DNA from 4 places in the Paenarthrobacter sp. NPDC056912 genome. Region 1 is predicted to be linked to each of the others. Evidence: riboswitches for the same ligand, from Rfam matches in the RefSeq annotation. Region 1 holds a riboswitch; each other region holds the start of a gene.

Region 1 (2,195 bases):
CTCGCCGAAAGGCATGCCCGCCGTATGACGGGCCTAGGGCTGACCGCCTGAGGTTCAGGCAGCGTCCAACGCCGAGAGCAGCGCCTTGGCGGCCGCCGTCGGGTCTTCCGCTTCGGTGATGGCGCGCACGACGACGATCCTGCTAGCCCCCGCTGCGAGCACCTGCTCAACGTTGGTGAGGTCGATCCCGCCAATGGCGAACCAAGGCAGGAGCAAACCCCCCACGGTGTCCTCGTCAGCACGTTTGACGGCTTCCGCGGCATATGTGACCAAATCCAGGCCGACCGCTTCGCGGCCGGGTTTTGTGGGAGTTGCCCAGACCGGACCAACACAGAAATAGTCCAGTCCGCTTTGGCCCGGCGAAGCCGCGATGGCTGCGTCAATCTGCCGCGGCGTGTGCGTGGAAAGGCCGATGACAGAGGGGTCGTGGAGGAGGTGGCGGGCGGCTTTGAGCGGGAGGTCCTTTTGGCCGATGTGGAACACGGGAGCCCCGGAAATACTGGCGACATCGGCTCGATCGTTGACTGCCCAGAGACGCCCGTGCCGGTGCGCGACCTTGTGCAGGACTTCCAGGATCTCCAATTCCTCGGCGGCCTCAAGCGTCTTGTCGCGGAGTTGGATGATGTCCACGCCGCCTTCAAATGCGGCATCGACGAAGTCTTCAAAATCGCCCTGGGTTTTGCGGGCGTCGGTGCATAAGTAGAGGCGGGCAGTGGTGTGGACATCATGCTGGGTCATGGATACCAGAGTAGTTCCTCTAAACTAAGCACGTACTGCGGGAGCCGCGACGTTCGTCATATGACCGTCCGGCTGAGAGGGCTTCAGCGCCGACCGCTTGACCTGATCCGGCTAGTACCGGCGTAGGGAAGGAACCGAATGGCAGATTCCCGCCAAACCCCAAGCACCGCACCGCCCATCCTTGCTGACGTCGCAGTGATCGGAGCGGGCATCATTGGCCTGGGCATTGCCCACGAAGCGCGGCGGCGGGGCTACTCCGTGGCACTCATTGACCCTGCGCCGGCAACGGGGGCCACCTTCGCCGCCGCCGGTATGCTCGCGCCGGTCAGCGAATTGCACTACCAGGAGGAAGACCTCTTGGAACTCATGCTCGAGTCGTCACGGTTGTGGCCCGCCTTCATAGCCAACCTCCCTGGCGGCGGGGAAAGCACCGGCTACCGCACGACGTCGACGCTCGCCGTGGGTGCCGACGCCGCCGACCGCCGCGCGCTCGCAGACCTCCGCCTGGTGCAGCAGGCATCCGGCCTCGCCGTGGAACCGCTGTCCCTGCGGGACGCGAGGGGACGTGAACCGCTCCTCAGTCCGCAGATATCCTGTGCTTTCGACATCCCGGCCGATCACCAGGTTGACCCCCGCAAGCTGGCGCGTCGGCTTCTGGCCGGGCTGGGTCACCATACGCCAGGGTCTCGGACCTGGCTGCCGGGGGCGGCCGACGGCTTTGCGATCAGTGCAACGGCAAGGGGTTTGCTCTGGGATGGTCCGCGGGTCTCAGGGGTCGAGTTGGAAACCGGGGGAGTGGTCCTGGCCAACGAAACCGTGGTGGCCAACGGCTTGGGCGCCGCGCATTTGGCCGGCCTCCCCCAGGAGCTTAACCTTCCACTGCGGCCTGTCTATGGTGACATCCTCCGGCTGCGTGTTCCCGCGCATCTGCAACCCTTGATCACCTCAACCGTCCGCGGAATGGTTCGAGGCGTCCCTGTCTACATCGTGCCCCGGGAAGACGGAACCGTAGTAGTCGGGGCGACCCAGCGCGAGGACGGTTTATCTGCCTCGTCCGATGCCGTGTCCGCGGGAGGGGTTTACCAGCTCCTGCGGGATGCACAAGTCCTGGTCCCCGCCGTCGCTGAACTTGAACTCATCGAAGCAACGGCGCGTGCCAGGCCCGGTACTCCGGACAATGCCCCGCTCCTCGGGCGCGCTGCCGGCGCCGAGGCGGACATCAGTGGCCTCGTGATCGCCACCGGCTTCTTCCGCCACGGAGTCCTCCTGACTCCCGCCGCCGCGAGGATCGTGGGGGAGCTGATCGGCGGCTCGGCCGATTCCCGCTGGTCCCGCTTCCGCCCGGACCGGTTCCCCGCAACACACCGCCTCCAGACCCCAAGCAAGGAAACCGTATGAACATCAAACTCAATGGCGCCGACCATGCCCTGGCAGACAACGCCTCCGTCAGCACCCTC
Region 2 (2,195 bases), on a different contig from region 1:
TCATTTCCTCTGCGATCCGGCCATGCTTGATGACGCTGCCCGCATCCGTGCCCGCGTAGATAGCCACGCCCGCCTCGAACGCCTCCAGCACCCGTTCCTTCCTGCGTTCCCAAAGGCGCATCATGTGGTCGGCGTACCTCGGAAACTTTGGCGCAGCTTGGTTGGCAATGTCAGGGAACGTCGCGATGTTCACCAAGGTGGGAACAATGGGCACCGACTGCTCCACCAATCGTGGAATGTGCCTGGGCAAGAGGCCGGTGGCGTGTTCGATGCAGTCAATGCCGGCATCCAACATGTGGTCGATCGTGTCCTCGGCGAAACAATGGGCGGTCACTCTGGCACCCTCATCGTGGGCGGCAGCTATGGCGTCCTTCACGAGGTTGGCCGGGAATGAGGCCGCCAAGTCACCAACGCCCCGGTCTATCCAGTCGCCCACCAGTTTCACCCATCCATCGCCTGCCCTGGCTTCCTTCCGGACAGTCTCCACCAGTTGCCCGGGTTCAACCTCGTGGCCCAGCCCGCGAAGGTAGCGCCGGCTCCTGGCGATGTGTCGGCCGGCCCGGATCAAGCGTGGCAAGTCCATCCGTTGTTGGACCCAGCGGGTGTCGCTGGGCGATCCGGCGTCCCGGATCAGCAGCGTTCCGGCGTCGAGGTCCGCTTGGGCCTGAGCGAGGGTGGTCGCCTCATCAACGGCTCCGCCTGCTCCCAGTCCGATGTGGCAATGCGCATCAACCAGGCCCGGCAAGACCCAGCCATCCAGCACCTCGTCCGGCGCCGCGGTTGGCCGTACGAACGTCAGGACACCGTCGACGGACCACATTCCCTCCCGCTCGTCGTCAGCTGCAACGAGGACGGATCCGCTGAATTCGATGATATTGGCCATGGCAAAAGCCTAGTCGGCAGCCGCACCGCCGACGCTTGCGGGCCATGTGACTGGGTGCACGTTCGGAGCTGTGGTAGCTTCATCTACGACCACACGGGGGCCCCTGCAGGGGCTGAGATCGGACTGACGCAGTCTGCGACCGTTGAACCTGTCCGGGTAATGCCGGCGAAGGAAGTGAGTAATCCTTGAGAACCACAGAAACACAGCACAGCCCTGCCCAAAACCACTCCGCTCCAGCCGCAAGCGGTGCCGTCACGCAGTCCCTGAAATCCCATTCGCTGGCCTACCTGGAGGACCCGGGCAACGGAATCCGTGTACCCGTCACGGAGATCGCCTTGGAGCCCTCCCCCAGTGGACAGGCCAATGCTCCACTGCGGGTCTACAGGACCTCAGGCCCGGGAAGTGATCCCGTGGTGGGCTTGGCGCCCTTCAGGGAATCCTGGGTGGAAGCCCGCGGCGATACCGAAAGCTACCGGGGCCGCGAGCGGAACCTGTTCGACGACGGCAAGTCAGCGGTTCGGCGGGGCGCGGCATCCGCGGAGTGGAAGGGGGCGCAACCGGTGCCCCGGCGCGCCGTCGAAGGTAGGACCGTCACCCAGATGCACTACGCCAGGCAGGGCGTCGTGACTTCGGAAATGCGGTTTGTGGCGCTGCGCGAGAACTGCGACGTAGAGCTGGTCAGGAGCGAACTGGCAGCGGGACGGGCCATCATTCCCAATAACATCAACCATCCGGAATCCGAGCCGATGATCATCGGAAAGGCCTTCCTGGTGAAAATCAACGCGAACATCGGGAATTCGGCCGTGACGAGTTCCATCGCGGAGGAAGTCGACAAACTGCAGTGGGCAACGCAATGGGGCGCGGACACTGTCATGGACCTGTCCACCGGCGATGACATCCACACCACGCGCGAATGGCTCATCCGAAACTCCCCCGTGCCCATCGGAACCGTGCCCATCTACCAGGCCTTGGAAAAGGTCAACGGAGAGGCCAACAAACTCACGTGGGAGATCTTCCGGGACACCGTCATCGAGCAATGCGAGCAAGGTGTGGACTACATGACCATTCACGCCGGCGTGCTCCTTAGGTATGTGCCGCTGACGGCCAACCGGGTCACGGGGATCGTGTCCCGTGGTGGTTCGATCATGGCCGGCTGGTGCCTGGCGCACCACCAGGAGAACTTCCTTTACACGCATTTCGACGAGCTATGCGAAATCTTCGCCCAGTACGACGTCGCCTTTTCCTTGGGCGATGGCTTGCGTCCCGGCGCCATCGCCGACGCCAACGACGCAGCCCAGTTCGCCGAACTGGA
Region 3 (2,195 bases), on a different contig from region 1:
GCTGCCGACGAAGCCCGCTCCCAGGCTCACTCCGGCACCTAACAGCTTGAAGAAGAGGTTCATGCCCTCAGCCTAGCTGTAATGGCAGCGCCGGTAGTGCTAGCCGCGGTTTTCCCGCGCCTTCAGGAAGGCTGCCATGGAGCCTGGCCCCGCCAGGACGGGGACCACGGCGTGATCTTCGGACCACACCCGCTCCACGCTTCCCAGCGCTGCCATTTCCTTTAGCAGGAAGTAGGTGGGCGGCATCAGCTTCAGGGTTCCGGCGGCCTCGGCGGCCAGAATGCCATCGACAGGCATCCACAACGACTGCCACGCCTCGGTGGTTTGGTGCTGTGGTTCGTCGCCCGGAGCAGGGTGGGCCACATAGAAGTAGGTATCGAACCGTTTGGGCATGTCGGTGGGGGTGATCCAGTTGGCCCAAGGTCGCAGGGATGTGGCGCGGATGCTCAGTCCGGCTTCTTCACGGACTTCGCGGATTGCCGCCGTCAGTACCGTCCCCGCGTTCTTGGCCGCTTGGGTGTGATCCGTGCCGATGGAGCTCAAGTGCCAGTCATCGGCATGGCGTTGCAGAAGCTCCGCCGGGTACTCCCAACCGTCGTGGTCGGCAGCATCCACGCGGCCACCAGGGAACACCACCATGCCGGCGGCGAAGTCCATGGTTGACACCCGGTGTTGGACGAAGGCTTCGAGCCCGCCCGGGGCGTCCCGGAGCAGGATGACGCTGGCGGCCAGGCGCGGCCGGGGCGCGGAGTCCGTACCAGGCACGTCCCCTTGAGGAAGGTCTGTCATGAAAATGTGCCCCTTTGCCGCGGTGGATTCTGCGGTTTCATTCTCGCAGGTTCCGTTGTGGGGCCTGGTGTGCGTGCAAACCCGGGGGAGGAGGGCGCAGAGCGGGCCTCGCAACAGAGGAACGCGTTTGTGACTAGACAAAAGCGCCCGCCACGGCCCGCAGGTGTAAACTGAACCAGCCCACAAGGGCAGATTTGATAACGACAGGGGAGCGCCGCCGTCGGGCTCTGCAGAGATGCAGAACACCGCGAGGGCGCTGAGAGTGCGGACAGCCGCAGACCCTCGAACCTGATCCGGTTAGTACCGGCGCAAGGGAGTCGAGCTTCTCAGAGTGTCCGGATCCGGGCGGCGCAGGCCGGTTGGAAATCCGGGGAGCACTTTCCCCTCCTGTAACCTCAGGAGGCAGAAAAATGACCACGGTAAACGTGAAGAAGACCAGTTATAACTGGCGTGTAGTAGACATCGTAGTGGCGGCCCTCATCGCCATCGCAGGCGGCGTGATCTTCTGGGCCTGGTCCCAGGGCGCCGCGATCGTATCCATCCCCATGAACGCGACGTATCCGCCGCTCACCGGCCTGATCGCCGGTGGCTGGATGATCCCTGCCGTCCTGGGCATGCTCATTATCCGCAAGCCCGGCGCGGCCCTGTTCTGCGAAGCCGTTGCCGCCACGGGCGAGCTCATCATGGGCTCGCAATACGGCACCACCGTGCTCATCTCCGGCGTCCTCCAGGGCCTCGGCGCCGAGCTGATCTTCGCTGCGTTCCGCTACAAGAAGTTCAACTTGCCCACGGCACTCCTTGCCGGCGCAGGAGCCGGACTCTTCTGCGGACTCAACGACTCCTTCCTGCCGTGGGGCTGGAACATCGCTTACGAGGCAATCGACAAGCTTGCCTACATCACGTTCACCACCATCTCCGGCGCAATCATCGCGGGCGGGGTGTCCTGGATCGCCACCCGCGGCCTGGCCACGACCGGCGTCCTGAGCTCCTTCGCGTCCCGCAAGGCCGCTTCGGAGCCAGTCTTCAGCTGATGCCCGCCACCAACAGCCGCACGGTGAGGCCTGCCGCCATCTCAGCCGAGGGCTGGGGATGGCGGCATGCCGGCCGGGCCCAGCCTGCCATCCAGGGCCTGGACCTCCGGATCGAACCCGGCGAACGGGTGCTGCTGCTGGGTCCTTCGGGCGCCGGCAAATCGACGCTCCTGCATGCCCTCGCCGGGGTGTTGGGCGACGAGGAAGACGACTCGGACGAGACCGGCTCGCTGCTGATCGACGGCGTTACTCCCCGCGAGCAGCGTGGCCGCGCCGGCCTCATGCAACAGGACCCGGAAACGCAAGTGGTCCTCTCACGGGTGGGCGACGACGTCGCCTTCGGTGCGGAGAACCTCGCCGTGCCGCGCGAAGAGA
Region 4 (2,195 bases), on a different contig from region 1:
GAGCTGTCCGGATTGCAGCCCTTGGATGAAGCTGAGGCCGTAGATGGCGTCGAGCTCCGGCACGGCTTCTTTCCACAGCGTCGCCGCAAATTCACCTGCCCGGGGCCCGCCGCGAAGGTGGTGGAAGTGATCAACGGGACCGCTTCCCTGTCCTACCTCAAGGGCGTCGGAGGCTGTCAGCGCCTGAATCAACCATGGCTTTACTTCCCGCAAGGAAGCTTCCCAGTCACCCTTGCGGGCCTGCACTGTTGCCAGCGCGGACGACAGGGAACAGCCCGTGCCGTGGCTGTTCATGGTCTCAACGCGCGGGCCGGCCACCTCGACCACGTCCTGGCGCAACAGCCCGCTGGTGTTGACCAGCGCGTCAGGGCACTCGGATCCGGCCAGGTGGCCGCCCTTCACCAGGACGGTATTTCCGCATTCAGCGACCAGCCGCTTGCCTTGGTCCAGAGCAGATGCCCAATCAGGCGCCTCAGGTTCTCCCAGCAGCATGGCAAGCTCGGGAAGGTTGGGAGTAACCAGGTCCGCCAACGGCAGGAGGGCACGCAAGGCTGTCTCTGCCGATTCACGCAAGAGACGGTCACCGCTGGTGGCTACCATCACCGGATCAAGGACCACGACGGCGGGGCGCACATCCTCGAGCCAGCTGCGGACCTCGTTGATGACGGCTGCGTCGCCGAGCATCCCGATCTTGACGGCATCTATGGTGATGTCGCCGCTGATGGCGTCCAACTGTTGGCGGAGAAACTCCACTGGAGGCACGTGCACCGCACGGACGCCCAGGGTGTTTTGCGCCGTGAGGGCCGTAATGGCAGCCATTCCGTATCCACCATGGGCAGCGATGCTCTTCAGATCCGCTTGGATTCCAGCGCCGCCCGAAGGATCGGACCCGGCGATGCTCAGCACCCTCGGGGTTGTCCGGCCGGAAGACGGCAACCGGTAGACGGGAGAATATGACAATACAGTCACTGGGGACATCCCTTCGCCGGTGCTAACCGGACAGGTTCAACGGGTCTGGATCTCAGCCTGGCCCAATGCCTGGCACCCCGTGTCAAATACCTAGCCTAGCCGGGAAGCACCGCCGCCCGGGAACTGCGCCGCCGAGCAGCGTGGATGTGACCGCACTGGTTCCTGCGGTGTCGGCAAGGAACCGGCAAGGAATCCGGATGGACCTGCGGGACAACAAAGGGCCCTGCAGCGTCCGTTGGAAACGGAGTTTGCAGGGCCCTTCTCATGGCTTTGAACCTCTAGAGTTCGGAAGCAGGCACTCCGACACCCAGGATGATGGGCTCATCCGCGGGCGCCTTCTTGGCTGGTTCCACGGGAGCCTTGGCCTCATGGGCCGTCCCACCCGCGGCTGGCGCCGATACTTCGTGGTGTTCCACGCTGGTCTCATTAGCTGCGCCCTGGGCCCGGCTGGCGCTGCGGTTCCGGCGGCCACGACGACCCCGTGCAGGAGCAGCGGCTTCGGGATCTTCGTCAACCGTTGCGGCTGCAACGGCCTCCGGCGCAGATCCCGCGCTGGCTGGCTGTTCCTCGAGCACCGGAGCTGCTCCCAGGTGGGAGAACGCTTCGGCCAGAAGGTCAAGGCTCATGGCGGGCTTGGTCGCCTGCGGTTCCTCATGGTGTTCAACGAACGGCAACGCCACCTCTTCCCCGCCAAACCTGAGGACAGGAGCAGACCTGGCTTCGCGGGCGGCTGCGTCCTCAGCGTCTTTGGCTGTGACATCTCCGGAAACCTGCTCACCGGCAGGCTGGTGCTGTCCCGCTGCCTGTGCGAGCTCCTCAGCACGGTGGACTTCGTCATCGTGCAGGTGCGCAGCGTGCGCGGCTGCGGCAATGGTAGCCAGCGCTGCCCTGGTTGCATCAGCCTTCGCCTGACGCACCGGATCCACGGTCTCAGGGGCCGTAGACGGTGCTGCCGGTGCCGACGCCGGGGTGTGAACCGGCGCGGGTGCTTCTGCTACGGCTTGCCCCCCGCCCTTGCCGCGACGGCGCTTGCGTTCCGTCCGGGCAGCCGGAGGCTGGGATTCGGTGTGGGGCCGGTGCTGCTCGGCGGCTACCACGTTGGCCCGCCGATGCTCCACGGGTTCATCGTGCGTCACGATGCCACGGCCGGCACAGTGCTCGCACTGCTCGCCGAAGACCTCAAGGAGGCCCGTTCCCATGCGCTTACGGGTCATCTGGACAAGGCC

What was found. A riboswitch is a leader RNA that binds a small molecule or an ion and turns the genes downstream of it on or off. The one in region 1 is predicted to bind thiamine pyrophosphate.
Region 2: linked by a shared signal. The riboswitch ahead of thiC (phosphomethylpyrimidine synthase ThiC) and the one ahead of thiO (glycine oxidase ThiO) in region 1 are both predicted to bind thiamine pyrophosphate.
Region 3: linked by a shared signal. The riboswitch ahead of ACFRJ9_RS03810 (ECF transporter S component) and the one ahead of thiO (glycine oxidase ThiO) in region 1 are both predicted to bind thiamine pyrophosphate.
Region 4: linked by a shared signal. The riboswitch ahead of thiD (bifunctional hydroxymethylpyrimidine kinase/phosphomethylpyrimidine kinase) and the one ahead of thiO (glycine oxidase ThiO) in region 1 are both predicted to bind thiamine pyrophosphate.

Annotation. Positions count from the first base shown of each region.
Region 1 is NZ_JBHUCD010000028.1:27,724-29,918, forward strand. Features, by position in the region: gene ACFRJ9_RS22250 (ferritin-like fold-containing protein) at 1-51, shown strand, start outside; gene thiE (thiamine phosphate synthase) at 55-738, opposite strand; TPP riboswitch at 766-885, shown strand; gene thiO (glycine oxidase ThiO) at 877-2,136, shown strand; gene thiS (sulfur carrier protein ThiS) at 2,133-2,195, shown strand, end outside.
Region 2 is NZ_JBHUCD010000017.1:114,376-116,570, reverse strand. Features, by position in the region: gene ACFRJ9_RS17980 (amidohydrolase family protein) at 1-883, opposite strand, end outside; TPP riboswitch at 967-1,074, shown strand; gene thiC (phosphomethylpyrimidine synthase ThiC) at 1,069-2,195, shown strand, end outside.
Region 3 is NZ_JBHUCD010000002.1:382,891-385,085, reverse strand. Features, by position in the region: gene ACFRJ9_RS03820 (DUF4235 domain-containing protein) at 1-63, opposite strand, end outside; gene ACFRJ9_RS03815 (NUDIX domain-containing protein) at 100-789, opposite strand; TPP riboswitch at 985-1,122, shown strand; gene ACFRJ9_RS03810 (ECF transporter S component) at 1,200-1,820, shown strand; gene ACFRJ9_RS03805 (ABC transporter ATP-binding protein) at 1,820-2,195, shown strand, end outside.
Region 4 is NZ_JBHUCD010000003.1:236,057-238,251, forward strand. Features, by position in the region: gene thiD (bifunctional hydroxymethylpyrimidine kinase/phosphomethylpyrimidine kinase) at 1-978, opposite strand, end outside; TPP riboswitch at 961-1,059, opposite strand; gene ACFRJ9_RS05135 (Rne/Rng family ribonuclease) at 1,248-2,195, opposite strand, start outside.